Regions from separate parts of the Pseudoalteromonas sp. 2CM36K genome, predicted to be linked through region 2. Evidence: predicted binding sites of a transcription regulator. Region 2 holds the regulator's gene; each other region holds the start of a gene.
What was found. Region 2 encodes ArgR, which controls arginine synthesis, uptake and breakdown. Its sites were predicted from a motif close to ANTGAATANNTATTCANT; they were not measured.
Positions count from the first base shown of each region.

Region 1: the regulator ArgR is predicted to act here: its motif matches at 3,665-3,682, upstream of MTN97_RS04810 (OadG family protein).
Region 3: the regulator ArgR is predicted to act here: its motif matches at 3,295-3,312, upstream of gltB (glutamate synthase large subunit).

Region 1 is NZ_JALNTK010000005.1:153,471-159,798, forward strand. It holds gene alaS (alanine--tRNA ligase) at 1-590, shown strand, start outside; gene MTN97_RS04785 (aspartate kinase) at 597-1,814, shown strand; gene csrA (carbon storage regulator CsrA) at 1,905-2,096, shown strand; gene MTN97_RS04795 (YcxB family protein) at 2,152-2,619, opposite strand; gene MTN97_RS04800 (hypothetical protein) at 2,792-2,983, opposite strand; gene MTN97_RS04805 (DUF1328 family protein) at 3,030-3,203, opposite strand; gene MTN97_RS04810 (OadG family protein) at 3,726-3,971, shown strand; gene oadA (sodium-extruding oxaloacetate decarboxylase subunit alpha) at 3,984-5,765, shown strand; gene MTN97_RS04820 (sodium ion-translocating decarboxylase subunit beta) at 5,780-6,328, shown strand, end outside.
Region 2 is NZ_JALNTK010000005.1:11,360-17,687, forward strand. It holds gene MTN97_RS04085 (ABC transporter permease) at 1-501, shown strand, start outside; gene MTN97_RS04090 (ABC transporter ATP-binding protein) at 502-1,554, shown strand; gene MTN97_RS04095 (Dyp-type peroxidase) at 1,594-2,493, shown strand; gene argR (transcriptional regulator ArgR) at 2,551-3,018, opposite strand; gene mdh (malate dehydrogenase) at 3,234-4,166, shown strand; gene ispB (octaprenyl diphosphate synthase) at 4,242-5,213, opposite strand; gene rplU (50S ribosomal protein L21) at 5,637-5,948, shown strand; gene rpmA (50S ribosomal protein L27) at 5,965-6,222, shown strand.
Region 3 is NZ_JALNTK010000004.1:122,972-129,299, forward strand. It holds gene gltB (glutamate synthase large subunit) at 1-3,193, opposite strand, end outside; gene MTN97_RS03765 (hypothetical protein) at 3,896-4,282, shown strand; partial or broken gene MTN97_RS03770 (ABC transporter ATP-binding protein) at 4,278-4,541, shown strand; partial or broken gene MTN97_RS03775 (sensor histidine kinase) at 4,507-4,962, shown strand; gene MTN97_RS03780 (Grx4 family monothiol glutaredoxin) at 5,165-5,503, opposite strand; gene MTN97_RS03785 (superoxide dismutase) at 5,768-6,328, shown strand, end outside.

The DNA of each region.
Region 1 (6,328 bases), 140 kb from region 2:
TCAAAATTGTATCTGAAAGCGGTATTGCTGCCGGTGTTCGTCGTATTGAAGCGGTAACAGGTGCAGAGGCAATTGCTTATGTAAGCGAGCAAGAGCAACAATTAGCTGATGTTGCAGCGCTTGTAAAAGGTGACAATACGTCAGTGCTTGAAAAAGTAACTGCCTTGCTTGAAAAGTCGAAAGGGCTTGAAAAACAAGTTGCCCAGCTTAACGATAAACTAGCCAGTGCGGCAGGTGCATCGTTACTTGATTCAGTGGTTGAAATTAACGGGGTTAAATTGTTAGTGGCCAACGTTGAGGGCACAGAATCAAAAGCGCTTCGCGGTATGGTTGACGACCTTAAAAATAAAATTGGCTCAGGTGTTATTGCCTTAGGTGTTGCCAGCGGCGACAAAGTAAGCCTAATTGCGGGTGTAACTAAAGACTTAACTGGCAAAGTAAAAGCGGGTGAGTTAGTTAATCACATGGCAGGCCAAGTCGGTGGTAAAGGCGGCGGTCGTCCAGATATGGCGCAAGCGGGTGGTTCTGAGCCACAAAATTTAACAGCAGCACTTGATAGCGTAACAGCTTGGTTAACTGAGCGTACTTAAGCTTAAGTGGCACTTATAGTTCAAAAATTTGGCGGCACTTCGGTAGGCTCAATAGAGCGTATTGAAGCGGTCGCCGACCTTGTTGTTAAAACTAAGCAACAAGGCCACCAAGTGGTTGTGGTGCTTTCGGCAATGTCGGGAGAAACCAATCGCTTAATTAATCTTGCCAAACAAATCGACTCTCGCCCGAGTAGTCGTGAACTCGATGTATTACTGAGTACCGGTGAACAAGTCTCTATAGCTTTATTAGCGATGGCGATTATTAAACGCGGTCATTCTGCGGTAAGCTTGTTAGCCGATCAGGTGAATATATTAACCGATAACATGTTCGGTAAAGCCCGTGTAGAAGACGTGGCTGCAACGCGTTTAAAACATGAGCTTGAACACAACCGCATTGCTATTATTGCCGGCTTTCAGGGGCGCGATATTGAGGGTAATGTGACCACACTTGGGCGTGGTGGTACCGATACCTCTGCGGTTGAAATAGCGGGTGCAATAAAAGCCGATGAGTGTCAGATCTATACCGATGTTGATGGCGTATATACTACAGATCCGCGTGTGGAACCTAACGCACGACGTTTAAGTCATGTCACCTTTGCCGAAATGCTTGAGCTGGCAAGTTTAGGCGCTAAAGTGTTACATATTCGCTCTGTAGAATCTGCTGGTAAACACAATGTTCCTCTGCGGGTGTTATCTAGCTTTAAACCCGATGAAGGCACGTTAATTAGTTTTGAGGAGTGCGACGTGACAAGCAATGTCGTATCGGGTATTGCATTTAATCGAGATGAGTGCTTAATTAAGGTGCATGGAATGCCGCAAGGCACCAAACATCTTGCAAAAGTTTTGAAACTTTTTGCTGATAATGGCATCGAAATAGATATGATTAATCAAATTAATCATAAAGTTGAAAAAGTCGACTATGTTTTTACTGTGCATTTAAATGATTACTTAAACGCACTTGATTTGTTAACGGCTGAGCAACAGCAATTTGATGCACAGGCAATTGACGGATCGACCAATGTGGCGAAAGTGTCAGCGGTGGGTATGGGGATGAAATCTCATTCCGGGGTAGCGAGCTTATTTTTTGATTCGTTAGCACAAGAAAACATTGATGTGATGTTTGTTGCCACCTCAGAGATTAAAATTTCAGTTTTAATAGATGAAAAATACCTCGAGCTGGCTGTTCGTGCATTACATAAGACATTTTTAACAGAAAATGAATAGATTGAGGGTTTTTACTTACTTTTTAGTCTAATTTTAATTAAAATGTTTGTTCGGAATCTTATAATTTTATTGGAACATGGGAGCAAGAGAATGCTAATACTAACTCGTAGAGTAGGCGAGACCCTGATGATTGGTGACGAAGTAACCGTTACTGTTCTGGGTGTTAAAGGAAATCAAGTTCGTATCGGTGTTAACGCACCTAAAGACGTATCAGTTCATCGTGAAGAAATTTACATGCGCATACAAGCTGAAAAGTCTAACCCTAATCCGGGCAATGCTTAATCAACATAGTATAAAATGTGCTAGTTAATATAACTATGACATTTGTAAAAGCCACTCACTGAGTGGCTTTTTTGTTTATAAAATCAATCGTTTCTTCGTCGAGTATTGCCTTAGAAATGTATTGCATACCGCTTTTACTTTTTAACAATAGTCCACAATCTGTAGTAATAATTTCGTTAATGTCGTGCCAAGCTAACTGGTAATTTTTGTAATGATTGGTTGATTTTATTCCGTCTTCGTCGAAGGTGAGAGTGACTTCAGAACCAGACGCTCTGCTTAGCATTTGCCTGGTAACCCACCATGGGCGGCGATAGTAAAAGGCGATGCATTCGAGTAGGGCTAGCATCAGCAAAAATGTACCTAGGTAATGATCTCCTAAACCATAAATACCAAATAATCCCAATACAACAAGCAGTGCTAATAAAAAATATTTAGGTTGCGCGCGTTTACTATAAGGCAGCGATTGGTCGAAGCATTCATAAAAGTAAGGTTTATCGAGTTTATAGGTTGTCGTAAATACCATGCATCTATACTTAAAAGCTATTTTTTATCATTTTAGCAAGCTATGTGGTAAATGCGCAGCTTAAAAAGAATTAATAGTTCAGAGTTTATAATTAATGGGTAGCAACTTGGCGACTAATACTAAACACAAAAAAAAAGCGACCAAATGGTCGCTTTTAAAAAAGGGGGCTGAATTAGCAATTTGTTTCTTCAGCGTTGACTCCTTCTTTTACTTCTTCACAGGCATCTTCTACTTTATTTTGAACATCTGTCACGGCTTCGTCGATGCGTTCACCGGCTTCTTCTGCATGATTGTCTTCACAACCCATAATAAATGCACTTGCGAATAGGCCAATAGCTGCTGCTTTAAGTGTTGATGATTTCATAATGTAATTCCTTGTATATAAATTTAAAAAGTTCGTTGTTTCTTATCTACTTGGGGCTTTTACCACGTAAAGCGCCAGAGACAAGTGAAATAACCAGTAAAACTATAAAGATAAAAAATATGATCTTAGCAATTCCTGCTGCGGCTCCTGCAATACCACCAAATCCTAAAACGGCTGCGATTAGTGCGATCACCAAAAATGTAATTGTCCAGCGTAACATTGTCATCTCCTTGATTTATCTAAGTGTTAAAGTGTTGTTTTTATATAAGCGAGTAATATGCCAGTATTTTATTTTGTTTTAAATCAATGGTTTAACTTATCTTTTTGAGTTTAGCTTTATATTAGGTTGGTAATTTTTACGGTTTTATCTGTAACTTATTCACAGTGGTGTCTGATGAGATAATAAATAGTTTTTACAGTCGTTATTTTGGTAAGACCAATTAGCATTTACTTTGGCAGTTTTTAGTGGATTAGCTCATTTGGTATATTTTTATGTGTTTTTACAGAATATTAGGGTTTTTATATATTCTTTATTTATAACGAACATTTTTACCATCTATATATATAGGTTAAATAAGCTATTTTAGGTGGTGTTAACCTTATTGGTGATATGTTACTTTTAGATTAATTGGTTTTACCAATTTACAATGTGTAGACAAAAGAGTAGTTTTTGTTACTATTGGTGAATATTTATTTAAATAAACTGACTTTTTATGTATTCAGTTTTGAACAGGGGAGAATTATGGATATAGGGGCTTTGCTTACAACTGCAGGCAATTTAATGCTAACCGGTATGGTGGGTGTGTTTGTATTTCTTTCTTTATTGATTGGTGCAGTGACAGTTATGTCTAAGCTGGCTAGCAAATTTTCTCAGCCAGAACTTGAAGTATCACAGAGAACACCATCTTTTAAATCTCAAGGTGTGCCAAATGAGCACATCGCTGCAATTAGTGCTGCCATTGCTCAGTACAAAACAAATAATAATTAGAGGAGCATACCAATGGCTAAATTAAAAATAACAGAACTCGTACTTCGAGACGCCCATCAGTCGCTTTTAGCTACCCGCATGCGATTAGACGACATGTTACCTATTGCAAAAAAAATTGATGACGCAGGTTATTGGTCTATAGAGTCTTGGGGTGGGGCTACCTTTGACTCATGTATTCGTTATTTAGGCGAAGATCCTTGGGAGCGTATTCGCGCGCTTAAAAAGGCGATGCCAAATACACCCCAGCAAATGTTACTTCGCGGTCAAAACTTATTGGGGTATCGCCATTATGCTGATGACGTTGTTGAAAAGTTTGTTGAGCGCGCACACAAAAATGGCGTAGACGTATTTCGCATTTTTGATGCCATGAATGATGTACGTAACTTAGAAACTGCTATAAAAGCGGCGGTTAAGGTAGGCGCGCATGCCCAAGGTACGATTTCTTACACGGTAAGCCCAGTACACACATTGGATATGTGGCTAACACTTGCTAAGCAGCTTGAAGAATTAGGTTGTCATTCAATTTGTATTAAAGATATGGCGGGATTGCTTAAGCCTTACGATGCAGAAAAACTGATTAAAGGCTTAAAAGAAACGGTTTCAATTCCTATTGCCATGCAATGTCATGCAACAACGGGTTTAAGTACAGCAACGTATCAAAAAGCGATTGATGCCGGTATTGATATGCTCGATACGGCTGTATCGTCTATGAGTATGACTTATGGTCATTCAGCAACTGAAACAATTGCTGCAATCGTGGAAGGTACTGAGCGTGATACTGGGCTTGATTTAAACCACCTTGAAGAAATTGCAGCTTACTTTAGAGACGTACGTAAAAAGTACGCTGCGTTTGAAGGCAGTTTAAAAGGTGTTGATGGCCGAATTTTATTAGCCCAAGTGCCAGGTGGTATGTTAACTAACATGGAAAATCAGCTTAAAGAGCAAGGCGCTGCTGATAAGCTAAACGAAGTATTACTTGAAATTCCACGGGTGCGTGAGGATTTGGGCTTTATTCCATTAGTTACACCGACCTCGCAAATTGTTGGTACTCAGGCAGTACTTAATGTGCTTACTGGCGAGCGCTATAAAACCATCACCAAAGAAACCGCTGGCGTATTAAAAGGTGAGTATGGTTCAACACCTGCTCCTATGAATAAAGAGCTACAAGAGCGTGTACTTGATGGCAGCGAAGCAATTACCTGTCGCCCTGCAGATGTGATCAAACCTGAACTTGAAACGCTTGAGGCTGAATTAAGTAAACTTGCGCAAGAGCAAGGCTTAACGCTTGCTGATGAGCAAATTGATGATGTGCTCACGTATGCCTTATTCCCACAAATTGGTTTGAAGTTTATTAAAAACCGTAATAACCCTGACGCATTTGAACCTGTTCCCAGCGCTGATGATAGCTCAAATAAAGCACCTGAAAAATCAGCGGCAAACAATAAAGGCGTTAAGGCTGAGCAATACAGCGTTAAAGTAGATGGCAAAGTATACGATGTCGTGGTTGCTCAAGGCGGTGAGCTTAAAGAGGTGACGCTAAAAGACTCTGAGCATATTCCGCAGTCGGCATCAGTTGCTTCAGGTGAAACTCTTAATGCGCCACTTGCCGGTAATATCTTTAAAATTAAAGTAAAGCCAGGTCAGGTAGTAAATGAAGGCGATGTGGTGATTATTATGGAAGCCATGAAAATGGAAACCGAAGTACGCGCTATGCATACCGGTACAATTGCAGACGTGCTTGTCTCTGAAGGTGATTCAGTGTCAACCGGCGATGCAATGATTGCATTAGCTTAAGGAGTAAATAGAGGATGGATGGTATTTTAAACCTCTGGCATGCCACAGGCATTGCTAACTTTACATTTCCTGGGCTGATCATGATTGCCGTTGGTTGTTTGTTATTATTTTTAGCTATAGTTAAAAACTTTGAGCCGCTACTATTACTGCCCATTGGTTTTGGTGCTATTTTAACTAATATTCCTGTGGCAGGTTTGTCTGACCCTGGTGGCTTACTTTATTATGTTTACTATGTAGGTATTGATACCGGAATTTTTCCGTTATTAATATTTATGGGAGTGGGCGCGCTCACTGACTTTAGTGCGTTAATTGCCAACCCGCGTATGTTGTTATTAGGTGCTGCGGCGCAGTTTGGTATTTTTGCTACCTTATTTGGGGCTATTTTACTTAACTTTATCCCAGGGTTTGAGTTTAGTTTACAAGATGCGTCAGCAATTGCCATTATTGGTGGCGCTGATGGGCCAACCGCTATCTTTTTAGCGTCAAAACTGGCGCCTGATTTATTAGGCGCTATAGCCGTGGCTGCGTACTCATACATGGCGTTGGTTCCTATTATTCAGCCG
Region 2 (6,328 bases):
GGCACAGTATTAGCGATAGCGGTATTGTTGCCACTCACCCTATTAGAAAATACTATTAACCGCACTTTAGCTCCTTATGATTTGGATATTGGCTTATTACTTACTGGTAGCTTACTCACTATTATTTTTGCTTATATAGTGCGGTTTTACGCCGTTGCACACGGAGCTATTGAGTCGAGCTTTTCGCGCATTAGTCCCTCCCTTGATATGGCAAGCCAGTCAATGGGAAAAAGCCAAGGGCGCACATTACGCTTAGTGCACTTACCTTTATTACGCCGAGGCTTATTAACCGCCGGTTTATTGGTCTTTATCGAGTGTATGAAAGAGCTACCCGCAGCTTTGTTGTTAAGGCCTTTTGATTTTGAAAGCTTAGCAACTCATGTGTTTCAGTATGTAAGCGATGAACAATTAGAGCTGGCCTCTATATCGGCTTTGTTTATTGTGGTGGTGGGGTTTATTCCGTTATATTTTATTAACCGTTCAATGGAGCAGCGTAGCTAAATGAGTAGTTTGATTTTACAAGGCGTGAGCTATGCATATAACGGGACTAAGGTGATAGATAATTTAGATTTAACCTTAGGTAAAGACGAAATAGTGTGTTTACTCGGAGCCAGTGGCTGCGGTAAAACCACCACACTAAAAGCCATTGCAGGATTAATTGAAGCCAAACAAGGGCAAGTATTTATTGATGGTAAGCTAGTCAGTGATGCTAATACGTTTGTTTCACCTGAGCATCGTAATATTGGCATGATGTTTCAAGACTATGCGTTATTTCCGCATTTAACGGTGGCTAATAATATTGCGTTTGGGCTTGGCGGCATGAGCAAAGCAGATAAACACGCACGCGTAAGTGAAATGCTAAAGCTTGTGCACCTAGTAGGCTGCGCCGATAGATTCCCTCATCAACTCTCTGGTGGGCAACAGCAGCGAGTAGCGATTGCACGCGCATTAGCATATAAACCTAGCTTACTGTTACTTGACGAGCCATTTTCTAATATTGATACCCAAGTACGATTTGAGTTAATTGCCGACATTAGGCGCATTATTAAGGCGCAGCAAGTATCGGCTGTGTTTGTTACTCACTCAAAAGAAGAGGCGTTTGCTTTTTCAGATACGCTTGCGGTTATGCACCAAGGTAAAATTGCGCAGCAAGGTACGCCAGAACAGCTTTTTGCTAAACCACGTTCAAAGGAGGTTGCAGAGTTTCTGGGTCAGGGCATATACTTAAGCGCCACCGCATTAACCGCCACTGAATATCAAACGCAGTTTGGGGTGGTTGAATCAATACAGCCACAGCAGCATGGCGTGGCGGATAAGGGCGTTATTTATGTGCGTCCGCATCAACTTGAACTTGTTAGTAATAACGATACGCAACAGCAATGTGAGCGGGTTAGTATATTAAGTAGTCGCTTTATTGGCTCTGCTTATGTATACACTGTGGTTATTGCTGAGCAAGAAATAGAAGTTGCAGCCCAGTATGGCCAGTCATTTGAAATTAATGAACAGGTTATAATAAAAATAAAACCGCACACGGTGAATTTTTTTAAATCGTAATTAATCGCTGTGTTTTGCTCTAAAAAGTAAGGAATAACAATGGCGCAAGCGCAATCAGGGATTTGTGCTGAAGCAAACTTACACGGTTTGCACTTATTTTTTAATGTACTTGATGGTCACGACGAATCACTTCGCGCTAAGCTTAAAAAAGTGAGCGATATTGAAGATGAGTTTAGTGATCAGTTCTCTGAATCTATGCTTTCTTGTATGGTCGCTATTGGCGCGCAATACTGGCCACACATTCTGCCCGATTATATGCCAAGCGAGCTGCAAAGCTTTCCTAATATCACCCATAGCGACTTTGTTATGAGTGCCCAACCTTGCGATTTATTTGTGCAAATCCGCTCAGACAGAGAAGATGTGAACCACCTGTTTGCATTGCAAATATTAAAACTTTTCAACCCTGATGTTGAGCTGGTGGAGCAAATTCGAAATTTTCGTTTTTTAGATGGCCGTGATTTTAATGGTTTTATTTATGCGGGCGATACTCCGCATGGTCGTCAAAAACGGGTAACGGCCCTCGTTAATAAGCCCGATAGCTTTGAAGATCAAGGCAGCTATATTCATGTTCAGCGCTATAAGCATGACTTAACGTTATGGCAGCACTTGTCGTTGCAAGAACAAGAACAAATAATGGGGCGTACTCGTCTCGACAATACCCTAATAAGCCCCGCACTTGAAAGCAGCCATGCGACCCGAAGTGAATTAAAAGATGAACAGGGGCAAGCATTATTACTAAATCAAAGTATGCCTTATGGCGACGTGTATGAGCAGGGAATGTTAATGATTATGTGCTCGGCTAAAGGGGATGCATTCGAGAAAGTGCTCAACAGCCGTTTAGGGCAGGGGGAGCATTACGATCATTGGCTTGATTTTACTCAAGCAGATATGGGCTCTGCGTTTTTTGCACCCTCAGTGCGATTTTTAAAGCAGTTATAAAACAAGCCAGTAACGGCTACGTATTAGCATAGCCGTAACAATGATAACCAAACGTGTTTAAACCGTATCAAACAAAATACGCACACGCTCTAATGTGAGGTCTATTTCTGATACTTTCGCTGGCGCAATAAAAATAGTGTCATCACCGGCAATTGTTCCTAATACGCCATCTGCTTTACCTAATGAGTCAAGTAAACGGGCAATTAGCTGCGCAGCGCCTGGGCTGGTGCGAATAATAATCATCATTTCGTTATGCATAATGTCAATAACTAACTGGCGTAACGGGCTTTTAGCGGTTGGTACACCCATTTCGGCAGGTAAACAGTACACCATTTCTTGTTTTGCATTGCGGGTACGTACCGCGCCAAACTTACTTAACATCCGCGACACTTTACTTTGGCTAATATTATCAAAGCCTTGTTCTTTTAATGCGTCGACTATTTCGCCTTGTGAGCCAAAATTTTCTTCTTTTAAAAGTGCTTTAAAGGCTTTTACCAATGCTTCTTGTTTGTCTTGTGGTTGCATAGTGTCTAGTTAGTTATGTTGTCGATACTGCAAATTCTACACAAAAATGCATATTTATGCAGCAGTTGTTTAGGTTTTGCTGCGTTTAAACAGCAAAGTTTACAACTATGGTCGAAAATATAGTTAAAATAGGCAGGATAAATTTGTTTTTAGTCGCTAATTTCTTTATCTTATGAACCACAAATATTTCCTTCCTCAAATCACGGAGAATTCCAATGAAAGTTGCTGTATTAGGTGCTGCAGGTGGTATCGGTCAAGCGTTGTCTTTATTATTAAAAACAGGCTTACCAGCTGGTTCAGAATTATCACTATATGATGTTGCGCCAGTAGTTCCTGGTGTTGCTGTTGACCTTTCTCATATCCCAACAGATGTAAAAGTTGAAGGTTTTGGTGCAGATGCACTAGATAAAGCATTAACAGGTTGTGATATTGTTTTAATCCCAGCGGGTATGCCGCGTAAGCCAGGTATGGATCGTGCAGATTTATTTAATGTTAACGCAGGTATCATTAAAACATTAGCAGAAGGCATTGTTGCTAACTGTCCTAAAGCGCTTGTAGGTATTATCACTAATCCAGTTAACGGCACTGTACCGATTGTTGCTGAAGTATTCAAAAAAGCAGGTACTTACGATGCTAAGCGTGTATTTGGTATTACAACACTCGATGTGATCCGTTCTGAAGCGTTTATTGCTGAACTTAAAGGCGTAGACGTAGCAAGTGTTAAAGTACCAGTGATTGGTGGCCACTCAGGCACAACCATTCTACCGTTACTTTCTCAAGTTGAAGGTGTTACTTTCACTGATGAAGAAGTGGCTACACTAACTCCTCGTATCCAAAATGCAGGTACTGAAGTAGTTAATGCTAAAGCGGGCGGTGGTTCTGCAACATTATCTATGGGTGCTGCAGCAGCACGTTTTTGTATGTCTCTAGTTAAAGGCCTACAAGGTGAAGACGTTGTAGATTATGCATACGTTGCTGTTGAAAATGGCGATGCAGAGTACTTTGCACACCCAGTACGTTTAGGCAAAAATGGCGTAGAAGAAATTCTTTCTTACGGCACTTTAAGCGCATTTGAAGAGCAAGCTAAAAATGACATGCTTGAAACGCTGAAAAAAGATATCAAAGAAGGTGTTGATTTTATGGCGTAATAGCCAAAATTAACCAATAAAAAAGCCTGCGTTTGCAGGCTTTTTTATTGCTCGGAATTATCTACACAGTATTACTTAGTGGTCGCGGTCAACCGCTATTCTAGCTAAGCTAATTAGTGCTTGCTTGTAACTCGACTCCGCTAAGCAATCTAAACAGGCAATGGCTTTATTAGCTTCTTGCTCGGCTTTTTCCATTGTGAACTCAAGGGCATTGGTATGTTTGAGCGCAGCCAGTATCTCGTCAAGGTGCTCCATACCATTACAGTGCTCAATAGCGTCTCTTATTAACTGTGTTTGATGCCCACTACCGTGTTGCATTGCATATATAAGAGGTAACGTCGGCTTACCTTCAGCTAAATCATCGCCAATGTTTTTACCAAGTTGGTCGGCATCAGCGTTGTAATCTAAAACATCATCCACTAACTGAAAAGCAGTACCTAAATGCATGCCATACAAATTAAGTGCCTCTAGTACAGTATCGTCTTGGTCAGTAATAATGGCCGCAAGGCCCGTCGCTGCTTCAAATAGCTTGGCGGTTTTAGAATAAATAACCTGCATATAACTGGCTTCAGTGGTATCAGGGTCGTTGCAGTTCATTAATTGCAGCACTTCACCTTCAGCAATAATGTTGGTTGCATCAGCCAGTACTTGCATTATTTGCATTTTACCAAGACCCACCATTAGCTGAAACGAGCGGGTGTAAATAAAATCACCCACCAGTACGCTAGCAGCATTACCAAACTCAGCATTTGCTGTAGGTGTGCCACGGCGCAAATTAGATTCATCTACAACATCATCATGTAAAAGCGTTGCGGTATGAATAAATTCAATGATAGTTGCTAGCGTAATGTGATCTTTGCCTTGGTAACCTAGCGCTTTAGCCGCCAAAATAGCCAACATAGGGCGAACACGTTTGCCACCGCTGTTAACAATATACAAACCAAGTTGATTAACTAACGCCACATCTGAGCGCATTTGCGCATGTATTAGTTGATTGACGTCATTCATATCGCTTTCGATTAACGCCTGGATAGCTTTTATATCCATTGATCTCCGAGCCAATTTTAATGTGTGAACGGCGCAGATTGTACAACAAAAAATGCATTAGCTCGATATTTTGTGATGATTCCTTAAAAAAACACCCTTAATTAGGTTAAATGACCTATTAACCTTGTGAATAATTGATTAAACACCCTGGTTTAATTTTGAATCACCCTTGGTGGTTAATTGAACTACATAGGCTCGCTTTGCTATTGCTAATTTATTTTCTGTAACCGTTAAAAAGCGCTTGGCAAAGGGGGATTTTAATATAAAATGGAGGAAATATTGAATTGCTCTCAATGCAGCTACTTTTTATTCATTTAATTACAAAAAGAGGCTTGCTAGTTTTTACGCATTAGCGTAAACTTCGCGCCCTATTGAAGAATATTTTAGTTGCGTCGATTTGAGGGCGCACAGACGGAGTTAATTATGTACGCGGTTTTCCAAAGTGGTGGTAAACAGCACCGTGTGACTGAAGGTCAAACAATTCGTCTTGAGAAATTAGACGTTGAAACTGGTGCAGCAGTTGAATTTGATTCAGTACTTTTAGTTGCTGATGGTGAGAAGATCGAGATTGGTGTACCGTTCGTAAACGGTGGTAAAGTAACAGCTGAGGTTGTTTCACACGGTCGCGGTGAGAAGATTAAGGTTGTTAAATTTAGACGCCGTAAGCATTCTCGTAAGCAAATGGGCCATCGTCAATGGTTCACAGAAGTTAAAATCACTGGCATTAGCGCTTAATTAGAGGTACTTAGAAATGGCACATAAAAAAGCAGCTGGTAGTACTCGTAACGGTCGCGATTCAGAAAGCAAACGCCTAGGTGTTAAGCGTTTTGGTGGCGAATCAGTTCTAGCGGGTAGCATCATTGTTCGTCAGCGTGGAACTCGTTTCCACCCAGGCGCAAACGTAGGTATCGGTAAAGACCACACTATCTTCGCAAAAGCAGATGGTAAAGTTCAGTTTGAACAAAAAGGTCCTTTAAACCGTAAATACGTAACTATCGTAGCTGAGTAATCAGTAAGGTAGTTAAAAAACCCCGCCTTTGCGGGGTTTTTTGTTTTAAGCATGTTTAAATATATACCCAAGTGTTTTTATGCTCAGTGTGCTCTATAGGCCACTT
Region 3 (6,328 bases), on a different contig from region 2:
GAATACGATGGCGAAGGCCATTTTCTACCAAGGCTTGCTGTGTTTCAGCAAGTCCCAACTCCCATGGACTGCCAGCGTATTTAACCGAGGTTAATGGACTTGCACCTGTGCCACCATCATAGCCTGAAATAGTAATTAAGTCGGCATACGCTTTCGCTACACCGGTTGCAATTGTGCCAACACCCGGTTCAGATACCAGTTTTACAGAAATCAATGCATTCGGGTTTACTTGTTTTAAGTCAAAAATCAGCTGGGCTAAATCTTCGATAGAATAAATATCGTGATGCGGCGGAGGTGAAATAAGTGTCACACCCGGTACCGAGTAACGAAGCTTGGCAATATAGGGAGTGACTTTTTCACCTGGTAGTTGTCCGCCTTCCCCTGGTTTAGCGCCTTGTGCCACTTTTATTTGAATAACATCAGCGCTACGTAAATAATGGGGCGTTACACCAAATCGACCCGAGGCTACTTGTTTAATACGTGAATTTTTTTCTGTACCGTAACGCAGCTTATCTTCGCCACCTTCACCAGAATTTGAGCAGCCACCTAAACGATTCATGGCAATTGCGAGTGCTTCATGCGCTTCTGGCGATAATGCACCAATACTCATGGCCGCTGAGTCAAACCGTTTATAAAGCTCAGTGGCAGGCTCTACCTCATCAATGCTTATACCCTTTTCTGGCAGCTTTAATGTCAACATATCGCGCAGAGTCGCAACTGGACGGTGATTAACTAGCTTTGCGTATTCGCTGTAATCACTGTACTCGCCGCTACGTACTGCTTTTTGTAACGTTTGAATCACATCAGGATTGTAAGCATGGTACTCGCCGCCGTGAACGTATTTAAACAAGCCACCATGGCTTAATAATTTACGTTTACTAAGCGCCAGTTTATGCAAGCTTTGCTGATCGTCATCAAAGTCGCTAAAACACGCCCCTTTAATACGACTCGCCACGCCTTTAAAACACATCTCAACAATAGCGTCCGATAGACCAACCGCTTCAAACAACATTGAACAACGATATGAAGCCACGGTACTAATGCCCATTTTAGACATGATTTTGTACAAGCCTTTATTAATTGCTTGACGATAAGCCAGTGTAACTTCACTGTATGACTTATTAATTACCTTGGTATCGCTCATAGCCACAAGTGACTCGTACGCTAAATACGGGTAAATTGCGGTTGCACCAAATCCAAGTAGTACCGCAAATTGATGCGCATCGCGAACGCTACCAGTTTCAATAATAATATTTGACTCACAGCGTAAGTTATTATCTACCAAGCGTTTTTGTACCGCACCCACCGCCATAGCAGCAGGAATAGGTAATTGATTGTCATCAAAGTTACGATCCGTTAATACCAGCATAATGCAGCCAGATGCGGCTTTTGCTTGTGCTTCATCACAGATGCGCTTTACCGCATTCTCAAGGCCTTCTTCTACGGTATAAGTAATATCAATCTTACAATAGCTGTAGTGCGCTTCATCGGCGTTAAGTAGCTGCTGCATATCAGCGTACATTAAAATAGGCGTATCAAATTGCAGGCGTTTAGCGTGCCCTGTTGTTTCATTAAATACGTTTTGCTCACTGCCAATACACGTTGCAAGCGACATCACATGGTTTTCACGTAACGGATCAATTGGCGGATTAGTAACCTGAGCAAACTTTTGACGGAAATAATCATAAAGTGAACGGTGCCCTTCGCTCAGTACGGCAAACGGCGTATCGTCACCCATTGAGCCAGTGGCTTCTTGCCCATTTTCACCCATGACACGAATGACGCTGTCTAGCTCTTCGTTAGTATAGCCAAACATCTTTTGGTATTTGACAAGGGTTTCATCATCAAATGAGCGATTGCCCGCATCTTGCTCGGTAAGTGCTTCAAAAGGCGTTAATCGTTTAACGTTTTCTTCTAACCACGACTTATAAGGGTGGCGTGATTTTAAATCTTGGTCAATTTCATCTGAATGCCAAATTTTGCCTAATTTAGTATCAATAACGAGGAGTTCGCCCGGGCCAACACGTCCTTTTTCGACCACTTCGTCAGCGGTGTAATCCCATATCCCAACTTCAGAGGCTAAAGTAATAAAGCCATCTTGAGTAATGATATAGCGCGCAGGGCGCAGGCCATTACGGTCTAAGTTACAGGCAGCAAAACGCCCATCCGACATAACAATCCCTGCAGGGCCATCCCACGGTTCCATATGCATAGAATTAAAATCATAGAATGCGCGAAGGTCGTCATCCATAGCACGGTTTTTTTGCCATGCTGGCGGTACCAGCATACGCATCGCACGGAATAAATCCATACCACCGGCTAAAAACAGCTCTAGCATATTATCGAGGCTAGATGAGTCAGACCCTGTTTCATTAACAAACGGCGCTGCGCTTTGTAAATCAGGAATAAGCGGCGAAGCAAATTTATAAGAGCGTGCACGGGCCCACTGACGGTTACCTTCAATAGTATTAATTTCACCATTGTGCGCTAAATAACGAAATGGTTGCGCTAAAGGCCAGCGAGGCTGTGTGTTTGTAGAGAAGCGTTGATGAAAAACACAAATAGCACTGGTCATGCGAATATCAGCAAGATCGAGATAAAAATTTGGCAAGTCAGCAGGCATCATTAAGCCTTTATAGATGGTGACTAGCCCAGATAAGCTCGCAATATAAAATGATTCATCATCCATCAAGCGCTTTTCTGCACGACGACGTGCAACATATAAACGTCGCTCTAAATCTTTAGAACGCCAGCCTTCAGGCGCACTAATAAAAATTTGTTCAAACCCAGGCAATTGCTTTAGGGCTATAGGTCCTAACATTGATGGATCGGTAGGGACAACACGCCAACCTAAAATATTAAGCGTTTCTTTTTCTAGTTCTTCGCTTAAAACATCTTTAGCTGCTTGTGCTAATACCGGATCAGCATTGAGGAAAATCATCCCAACGGCGTAATTTTTACCTAAATGCCAATTATTTTCAGCAGCAATAGCACGAAAGAAGCTGTCTGGTTTTTGAAGTAACAAGCCACAACCATCACCCGTTTTACCATCAGCAGATATACCGCCCCGGTGCTGCATGCGATCTAAACCGGTGATCGCCGTACGGATGAGTCGGTGACTCGCTTTGTTATTAACTTGGGCTATTAAGCCAAAGCCACAATTATCTTTTTCTAGTTTTGAGTCATATAACATGGACCCCTCCCCTTGCTGCACTGTTAACGTGGATGAACGGCTCGACGATTTGCTAACAGACGATCAAAATTAGCGTTATTCCTAACCTGAGTCAATATCTTTCTGAATATATATTCATTATATTGAATATATTTCAACTTCATTAAAAATCATAAAACAATGCTAAATATTAACATTTGAGTAGATATTGGATCGAAAACTTTAATGACACCGGTGTTATTTTTAAGAACTTGTAAATAAAGCCTCCTCACAATAAGCAGTTTACGTAAACGTAAACGAGCCAAAATATGAATAACTATTCACCGAATATCATTCCATCATTTTTGCTTTATTCGTAATACATCTAAACATGACATTTAATTACATCGACTTTTACTAGCACATAGTTTATTCAATGAATTTGCACGTTAGTCTTATGCTATGCATTAATTATCAACTTTCTTTGCTTTACGTTGAGGTAATCTCACCCCGCAGCGGACACTTTTTATGTCCGCGGACATATAAAAAGAAAGTTTAAAAATAAAAAGTAATTAAATTCAACAAGATAAAAAATGGCACGCTATTCGAATATCGCATAACTACATAAATTTTGAGGGCATTGAATGTTTACTATTGGCTTATTTTTAATTTCACCAATTATTCTGTTTATTGCCTCGCTAATGATTACTGTGTTTGAAAAACACTAAGCAAAGAGAACAAATAATGATTAAAGACACTAACGGGCAAGACACGCAAATCTCACGACCTATAAATTTTAAAAAATACATCAGGCTGTTTATATTTATTGTGGGCTTAGTTGCTCTATGTGTATATGCATTATTAAATACTGATCAAGAAGGTACTATCTCGGTTTATAGAGTAAGCCTACAAATAGCCACAGAGATGCGCCAATCGCTAATACGCGATGCTGCAGCCAGCGGTAAAATTGTGGCCGCCAGAGCACCAAAAGTTTACAGCCCTGAACGAGGCTTTGTTTCATTGAAGGTAAATGCTGATGACTCAGTAAAACTGAATGATGTAATAGCCATGGTTGAGAGCCCCAAGTTCACAAACGAATTAAAGCAGCAACACTGTTTTAGCTCGTCTTGAGGGCGAGCTACGATTTTTATTAGCCGATGAACCAACTGGTAATCTCGACAGCCTTATGGCTCGTCAAGTAATGGAGCTGCTTAAACAAATAAATCGTGATGGCGCAACCATTGTCATGGTCACCCATGATGCAGAACTTGCTCTGCGTGCCCCTCGAAACATTCAAGTTGTAGACGGTCAACTTGCTGATTTCACCTTGTACCAAGGTGCACAAAACCTTAAAAAACGAGTTCGTTCAAGGCTATGGTTGGTTTGCTAAACTTCCACCACCTATAATAACGACGGTTGACTGGCATTCATTACTCGATCAATTACAAAGCCAATGGCAATTTAATTTCGACCTTCAAAAAGACATCACTACACAAGCCGATCAAACCCAAATAGAACAATTGCTCATTAACCTGTTGAAAAATGCACATGAATCAGAGTCGCTAGCAGAGCATATTAGTTTAAAAGTAACACAAGATAGTCTCGGCACTCATATTAATGTGAGCGACAAAGGAAAAGGCATGAGTGAAACAGTTATGGCCAGTGCGCTTATCCCTTTTTGTTCTACCAAGGTGGCAGGAAGTAGATTAGGTTTGGCACTGTGTCGAGAAATTATTGAAGCCCACCATGGGCAAATTAGCCTACACAATCGGGACGTCGGCGGGATCAGTGTTTTTGTAAGTTTACCTTGAGAGTTGTTTAGCTTTAAGGCTGAAAACTCATCCAATTTAGAAATGATACAATCGCGTTCTGAAGTTTATGACCTAGGGAGCTAAGTAAAAACCGCGAAAAGCTGCCTACTCATTCGGTACTGTCATCGTATAAGCAACTATGAGTAAATACTTTATAGACATAAAAAAAGCTGCAAATTGCAGCTTTTTTTTACCTAAACGCTTATTCAGCGTCTGCAGGTTTATGCTTTGCAGCTGTTTCAGTGATCAGTGGTTGTAATTCACCACGTTGAAACATTTCAATGATAATGTCACAGCCACCAATTAACTCGCCTTCAACCCAAAGTTGCGGGAAGGTAGGCCAGTTAGCGTAAGCAGGAAGCTCTGCACGAATGTCTGGATTAAGTAAAATATCCACATATGCAAACGGTTCACCGCACGACATTAATGCTTGTGATGCTTGTGAAGAAAAACCACAATTAGGCAGTTTTGGTGATCCTTTCATGTATAAGATGATTGGGTTTTCAGCAATTTGCTGTTTAATTTTATCGATGGTTTCCATTTACAACCTCAAAATGACGATAGCGAACACATTAGGCCTTGAAAAAGTTTCACTGTGGCCTCAGATATATAAATTAACATAGGCAATTAAAGCCTCAATCTTAAATAGCTTTAGCAAGAGCATTGCTGTTTGCTAAAACTTGAGTAAAATACTCAACAATTATAGTAACACTATATTCCTGTTTGGTATAGATAAGTGCCCTGTTTGCGCAGGCATTACGTATTACTAAATAGACTATCAACCAAAAGAAGATGGAGATAAAAAATGGCATTTGAACTACCGTCACTACCGTATGCAATTGATGCACTTGAGCCACATATTTCACAAGAAACGTTAGAGTTTCACCATGGTAAACACCACAACACTTATGTGACTAAACTTAACGGTTTGATCCCAGGCACTGAGTTTGAAGGTAAATCACTTGAAGAGATCGTATGTTCTTCAGAAGGCGGTGTATTTAACAACGCTGCTCAAATCTGGAACCACACTTTCTACTGGAACAGCCTATCTCCAAATGGCGGTGGCGCTCCAACAGGTGCAATTGCTGATGCAATTAACGCTAAATGGGGCTCATTTGACGCATTTAAAGACGCGTTAAACGACAAAGCAGTAAATAACTTTGGTTCAAGCTGGACGTGGTTAGTTAAACTAGCAGATGGTTCACTAGATATCGTTAATACATCTAACGCTGCAACACCATTAACAGATGCAGGTGTTACACCAATCCTAACCGTGGATTTATGGGAACACGCATACTACATTGATTACCGTAACGTGCGTCCAGATTACCTTAAAGGTTTCTGGTCACTCGTTAACTGGGAATTC